Regions from separate parts of the Actinoplanes sp. NPDC049599 genome, predicted to be linked through region 2. Evidence: riboswitches for the same ligand, from Rfam matches in the RefSeq annotation. Region 2 holds a riboswitch; the other holds the start of a gene.
What was found. A riboswitch is a leader RNA that binds a small molecule or an ion and turns the genes downstream of it on or off. The one in region 2 is predicted to bind S-adenosylmethionine.

Region 1: it holds a riboswitch for S-adenosylmethionine, as region 2 does, so the genes downstream of both, ACIBQZ_RS03590 (aminotransferase class V-fold PLP-dependent enzyme) here and thrC (threonine synthase) in region 2, are expected to answer to the same signal.

Annotation. Positions count from the first base shown of each region.
Region 1 is NZ_JBITLX010000002.1:71,463-74,867, reverse strand. It holds gene ACIBQZ_RS03590 (aminotransferase class V-fold PLP-dependent enzyme) at 577-1,830, opposite strand; SAM riboswitch class IV at 1,867-1,983, opposite strand; gene ACIBQZ_RS03585 (DMT family transporter) at 2,247-3,218, shown strand; gene ACIBQZ_RS03580 (hypothetical protein) at 3,367-3,405, shown strand, end outside.
Region 2 is NZ_JBITLX010000008.1:9,062-12,466, forward strand. It holds gene thrC (threonine synthase) at 1-1,084, opposite strand, end outside; SAM riboswitch class I at 1,096-1,235, opposite strand; gene ACIBQZ_RS16685 (ATP-binding cassette domain-containing protein) at 1,465-2,460, shown strand; gene ACIBQZ_RS16690 (ABC transporter permease subunit) at 2,457-3,405, shown strand, end outside.

The DNA of each region.
Region 1 (3,405 bases), on a different contig from region 2:
CGCGGTGGAGGGCCGGCCGGGCGGTAACTCTGCGCCCCCGACGCACTGAACACCGATCAAGGGGAAATGTCGTCCCGGGGTGCTGGACGACCGTCCGGGCGGAAGTGTCGCCGTCCGGCGCGCTGGACATGGATGGGCCGGCGGACGCGTCGTGGCCCTGCCGGCGGAACGCGAGCAGGGCCGAATCACTCCGGCCCTGCATGCTGAAACCCGGGCCGGGCAGCACCTCCGCAGTGAGGCGGGCCGATCACCGGTCAGGCGGAAGCACCGCAGTGAGGCGGGCCGATCACCGGTCAGACGGAAGCACCGCAGTGAGGCGGGTCAATCCCCGGTCAGGCAGAAGCACCGCAGTGAGACGCGCCGATCACCGGTCTGGCCAGAAGTGTCGCATTGAGACGCGCCGAGAACCGGGCTGGACAGAAGCGTCGCAGTGAGACGCGCCGAGAACCGGGCTGGACAGAAGTATCGCATTGAGACGCGCCGATCACCGGCCGGGCAGGAGCGCCATGGCCGCTGAACACGGCCGGCCATTAGCCCACGGCCCACCCCCACCCGGCGAGATACCCCCGGTATCCGTCACCCGGCTCGGGAGGTCAACCGGCGCAGGGCTTCCACCAGCCGGTCCACCTCGTTCCCCGTAGTCCCCAGCCCGAAGCTGGCCCGCAGCAGTCCCGGCACCGCCCCCGTCCCGCACCCGCCCGTCCGCGCCGACCCGGTCAGCCGTCTGGTCAGTGGATGGGCGCAGAACTGCCCCGCCCGGACCCCGATTCCGTGTTCCCGCCCCAGCCGCTCCGCGATCACGGCCGGGTCTTGGGTGGGCAGGGCCAGCGACACGATGCCGACCCGTGGCTGCCGGTCGCCGAACACGCTGACCGGCACCACTGCGGGCACCCCCGCCAGCCCTTCACGCAAGCGGGCCAGCAGGTCCTGTTCGTGGGAATGCAGCGCCCCCCGATCGGCGCCCTTCAAGGCCGCGCATACCGCCCCCAGCGCAACCGCGCCGAGCAGATTCGGCGTGCCTGCCTCGTGCCGGGCGGCGCCTTGGGCCCACCTCACATCCTCGGCGGCCGTGCCGACCTCGACGCTTGCCCCGCCCCCGCTCAGGTACGGCTCCGCGGCATCCAGCCAGTCAGCCCGACCCGCCAGCACACCCGCGCCGAACGGGGCGTACAGCTTGTGTCCCGACAGGGCCACATAGTCCGCGCCGAGGTCGTCCAGATCCACCGGACAGTGCGGCGCCAGCTGGGCCGCGTCCACCACCACCCGGGCGCCGTACGCGTGGGCCTCGTCGGCCAGGGCGCGGACCGGCCAGATCTCGCCTGTCACGTTGCTTGCGCCGGTGATCGCCAGCAGGGCAGGGCCGTGCAGTGAGCGCAGCGCCTGCCGGAGAGCCGCGACGGCGGCTTCCGGGGTGGCCGGGGTGGGCAGGCGCAGCGGGCGGCGCCAGGGCAGCAGGTTCGCGTGGTGCTCGCCGTCGAAGACGATCGTGGTGATTCCCTCGGGCAGGGAGCGGGCCAGCAGGTTGAGCGCGTCGGTGGTGTTGCGGGTGAAGATGACCGTGTCGCCCGGGCGGGTGCCCACGAAGTCGCCGACCAGGTCGCGGGCGCGTTCGTATTCCAGTGTGGACGTCTGGGAGCGGATGCCGGTGCCGCGGTGCACGCTGCCGTACCAGGGGAGCAGGTTCTGCGCGGCGTCGGCGGCGGCGCGCACGCAGGGGGCCGTCGCGGCGTAGTCGAGGTGGGCGAACGGGACCGTCGTGCCGTCGGGCAGGTCGACGGTCAGGTCGTCGCCGATCACGTCGAGGGCGGTGCGCTGCAGGGTCAGGGACATGGGATGCCTCCGCGAGGTCGGGGACCCCACCCCGGGGGCCCGCGCTTGCCCGCGTCGTGGTCGACGCCGGCCGGGTCCTCACCCGGAGCACCCCATCGCGAACACAAGGGTTGCCGGCCAGCAAGCCGGGGCTTCGCGCTGGCACTCATGACCTACCAGCACCGTAGCAGCCCGCCGGGTGCCAGGTCAGCAGGACTGTGACGGTCATGACAAGCGTGGCCTCACCCATCGGCTTTGTTGGATTGGATCGGGCGTTCGCGCGACGCCCTGGTGACCGACGCCCGGCGATGACCTTCACCGGGCGGGCTTCCGGGAGACCGCGTGGATGGTCACCGCACTCGGCCGAGCCGCGGAAGTTCAGCACGGACACGTACCAGGGCTCGGTGCCGGGCGCCTGCTGCGGCAGAGTGTCAGGGGTGGATACCGTGACCGCCCCTGACGCGCCCGGCCTGCGCGGCTGGCTGCCGAGCTATCTGCTGCTGGCCGCGATCTGGGGCACCAGCTTCCTGTTCATCAAGGTCGGCGTCCGTGAGCTGCATCCACTGTGGCTCACGTTCGCCCGGGTCGCCGCCGGCTGCGCCGTGTTGCTGGTGGTGCTCGCGGTGACCCGCGACCGGCTGCCGCGCGACGCGCGGCTGTGGGGCCATCTCGCGGTGGTGGGCGCGCTGGGCGTCTCGCTGCCCTTCACCCTCTTCGGGTACGGCGAGCAGCGCGTCTCCTCGGTGCTCGCGGGCATCTGGAACGCGGCCACACCCCTGGTCGCGCTGCCCCTGGCCGTGCTGGTGTTCCGCACCGAGGCGCTGACCCGGCGCCGGGTGGCCGGCATCGTGACCGGCTTCCTGGGCGTGCTGGTGGTGCTGGGCGTGTGGCGTGACCTCGGCGGCGCCCAGCTCACCGGCCAGCTCCTGTGCCTGGGCGCGGCGATGGGTTACGCGGTGGCCATCCCGTACCAGAAGAAGTTCATCGCCGGCCGGGCCGGCACCGGGGTGTCGATCGCGGCCGGCCAGCTGCTGATGGCCCTGGCCCAGCTGGCCGTGCTGGCGCCGCTGCTGGCCGGCGCCCCGCCGGCGCCGCAGCACCTGTCGCCGCAGGTGGCGGGGTGTGTGCTGGCGTTGGGCGCGCTCGGCACCGGGCTGGCGTTCGTGCTCAACCTGCGGGTGATCCGGGTGGCCGGCGCGAGCACCTCGGTGTCGGTGACCTACCTGATGCCGGTGGTGGCGACGGTGGTCGGGGTGCTGATCCTGGGCGAGCACCTGATCTGGAACCAGCCGGTGGGCGCGGTCGTGGTGCTGGCCGGCGTCGCGATTTCCCAGGGCCTGCTGTCCCGCCGCCGCCGGCCCGGCGACCCCGCGGTCCGGCAACCCGGGCCGGCGGGGATCGCCCGGTGACCCGCCGTCGCGGGGTCAGCTGACCTCGCGCAGCCTGCGGCGGGACGCTGCTGGTCACCGGTGCGGCCGGCGGGGTCGGGGGCCTGCTGCTGCGGCTCGCCGCGCTGCGCGGCATCCGGGCGGTACGCGACCACGGCTGGGCGCTGCCGTGGCAGGTATCACAGCCCACGAGGCGCTGCGCCGCGGG
Region 2 (3,405 bases):
CGGCGAAGACCCCGGTGGTGCGGGCGAGCAACTGGATGGCGTCGCGGATCTCGTCGTCGTCGGCGTAGTCCATCCAGCCTCCGGTGCGGGTCACGGCCTCGATGGCGTACGACCCGGCGGCCGGGTCACCGATGTTCAGCGACTTGGCGATGCCGGTCGGCTTGACCGGAATGATCTGGTCGGTGCCGTTGTGCAGCGCGGTGGCGATGGGGTTGCACCCGGCGGACTGCGCGCCGAACACGGTCCAGCCGCCCTCGGGCGCCTCGACCAGGCCGATCTCCACCAGCTCGGTGAACGCCTTGTCAATCTTGGTGAGCAGCTCGCCGCTGGCCATCGGCACGACCACCTGAGCCGGGATGCGCCAGCCGAGCTGCTCGGCCACCTCGTAACCCAGAGTCTTCGAACCCTCGGCGTAGAACGGCCGCACGTTCACGTTGACAAACGCGGTGTCCTCGAACTCGTCGGTCTCGACCAGCTCGCCACAGAGCCGGTTCACGTCGTCGTAGGAGCCGTCGATGGCGACCAGCTCACCGCCGTACACCGCGGTGGTGATGACCTTGCCCTGCTCGAGGTCGCCCGGGATGAACACGATCGACGGCACCCCGGCCCGGGCGGCATGCGCGGCAACCGAGTTGGCCAGGTTGCCGGTCGAGGCGCAGGCGAACCGCGTGAAGCCCAGCTCCCGGGCGGCGGTGAGCGCGACGGAGACGACCCGGTCCTTGAACGAGTGCGTGGGGTTGGCGGAGTCGTCCTTGACCCACAGCGGCGCCCGCAGCCCGACCTCGGTGGCCAGGGCGGCGGCGCTGACCAGCGGGGTCAGGCCGGGGTCGAGGGTGACCCGGGTGGCCGGATCCTGCCCGGTGGGCAGCAACGCCGCGTACCGCCAGATGTTCTGCGGCCCGGCCTCGATCTGCTCCCGGGTGACGGCAGCAAGCGCGGCGGCGTCATAGGCGACCTCAAGGGGGCCAAAACACTCATAACAGGCATGCTGCGCGGCCAGCGGGAACTCGGCGCCACAACCACGGCAGACAAGGGCCCGGGCGGGGCTGGTGGACTGACGGGGGGCGTCGACGGTGGACGTCACAATGAGGCTCCTTCTCATCTTTCCCCGGGCGTCGCAGGACGCACGTGGGGACGGAATTAGCACCTGCCGCGCGCTGAGCCTCGTCATCGAAGCCGGTGCGGTGGTTGCCGGGGCGTCATCGGGCCGTTCCCTCAGCCCCTCTGGATGAGGTATTCAGTTATGTTTCCAACACCTTACGGGGTCAGGGTCAAAAGCGCCGCCAAGCTTCCCGAGGTGTGAGCTTCAGCTCTCGCGCGGCTTCTCCAGCACACACCCCCGCCGAGCAGCCGTCACCCCGCCCCCGAGCTCCCGGGCGGAGTCACGGCCCGGTGACCCCGGGCGAGTGGCGACCTGTGCATAGGGTGACCCAGGTCATTCCCACCAGGCTCGGGAGGTTCGGCGTGAGTGCCGTCCTGGAGATACAGGGGCTGCAGAAGACCTACCGCAGCCGCAAGGGGGTCCGGCGGGCCCTCGACGGCTTCGACATGGTCGTCGAGGCCGGTCAGGTGCACGGCTTCCTCGGACCCAACGGATCCGGCAAGACCACCACGCTGCGTACGCTGCTCGGGCTGATCCGGCCCAACGGCGGCCGGATGGCGCTGCTCGGCCGCGAGGTGCCGGCGCACCTGCCCGAGGTGGCCGGCTCGGTCGGCGCCATCGTGGAGAGCCCGCAGTTCTTCGGCAACTTCACCGCCCGGGACACCCTCGCGCTGCTGGCCGACGCGGGCGGCGTGGACCCGGCCCGGGTGCACGAGGTGCTGGAACTCGTCGGCCTGCGCGACCGGGCCGGTGACCGGGTCAAGACCTACTCGCTGGGCATGAAGCAGCGGCTTGCGGTCGCCTCCGCCCTGCTCAAGAACCCGCGGCTGCTGATCCTGGACGAGCCGGCGAACGGCCTGGACCCGGGCGGCATCCGGGAGATGCGCACGCTGATGCGCAACCTGGCCGAGTCGGGGATGACCGTGGTGCTGTCCAGCCACATCCTCGGCGAGATCCAGCTCATCTGCGACTCCGTCACGATCATCTCGGCCGGCCGCCGGGTGGCCGCGGGTGGCGTCGCCGACGTGCTGGCCCAGCACGCGAGCTCCGCGGTCCGGGTCCGGATCGAAGCGGTCACCGACCTGACCAGCGCGGCGGCCACGCTGCGCGACCTCGGCGCCCGGGTCGTCGTCGAGCCGGACCACCTCATGGTCAGCGGCATCGCGCAGCCCGGCGCGATCACCCGGGCGCTGGCCGCCCGCGGCGTCTACGTCACCGAGCTGGCGCCGGTCACGGTCGATCTGGAGAGCGTCTTCCTCGAGCTCACCGGCACCACGCCGGTGGACGGCGCGCACCGGCAGGTGGACGAGTCCGCGACGGCCGGGGCCGCGCCGGCCCCCGGAGGATGGGGACAGTGAGCCTCTACACGGCGGAGACGCGGCGGCTCACCAAGCGCCGGTTCACCCGGTTCTTCGCGCTCGGCACCCTGCTGGTGCTGGCCGCCATCGTGGCCGGCATGTTCCTGAGCAACCACAAGGCCTCCCCGGAACGGCTGGCCGCCGCCCAGGCCGAGGCCGCCCAGGAGTACGAGCTCGCCGTGCGGCAGACGGCGAAGGAGAAGGCGGACTGCCAGGCGGCCCAGGGCACCGCGGCGGCGCAGAACTTCCCGCCCAGCTGCGACGATCTCTATCAGCCGACCCGGGAGGACTTCCAGGCGTCGTGGTACATGCCGCCGACGTTCACCTTCCGGGAGCAGTTCGGCTATCTGGTGATCGCACTCGCGGCCCTGCTGGCGGTGATGGCGTTCGTGATCGGCGCGACCTATGTGGGCGCCGAGTGGAGCAGCGGCGGCATGATGAACCTGCTGCTGTGGCGCCCGCAGCGGCTGAAGGTGCTGGGCACCAAGCTCGGCGCCCTGCTGGTGAGCCTGACGGCGTTCACCGTGCTGGTCTCCGCGGTCTGGACCGGGGTGTTCGCGCTGACCGCCCACCTGCGCGGCACGCTTGCCGGGATGACCTCCGGCGCCTGGCAGTCCATGCTGCTCATGGAGCTGCGCGGGCTGGTGCTGGTGCTGGTGGCGGGCGCGCTCGGCTTCGGCCTGGCGTCGCTGGGCCGGCACACCGCGACGGCGCTGGGCGCGGCGATCGGGGCGATCATCGTCTTCCAGTTCGGCCTGGGCACCGTGCTCTCGATGGCGAAGGTGCCCTACGTGGAGGCGTACCTGGTGCCGGTCTGGGTGGAGGCCTGGATGGGCAAGTCGTCCGTGGCCACCGACTGGAACTCGTGCGACTTCTCCAGCACCTCGGGGTGTGAGCCGGCCACGCTGACCATCACCTGGCCGATGGCCGGAGGGCTGTTCGCCG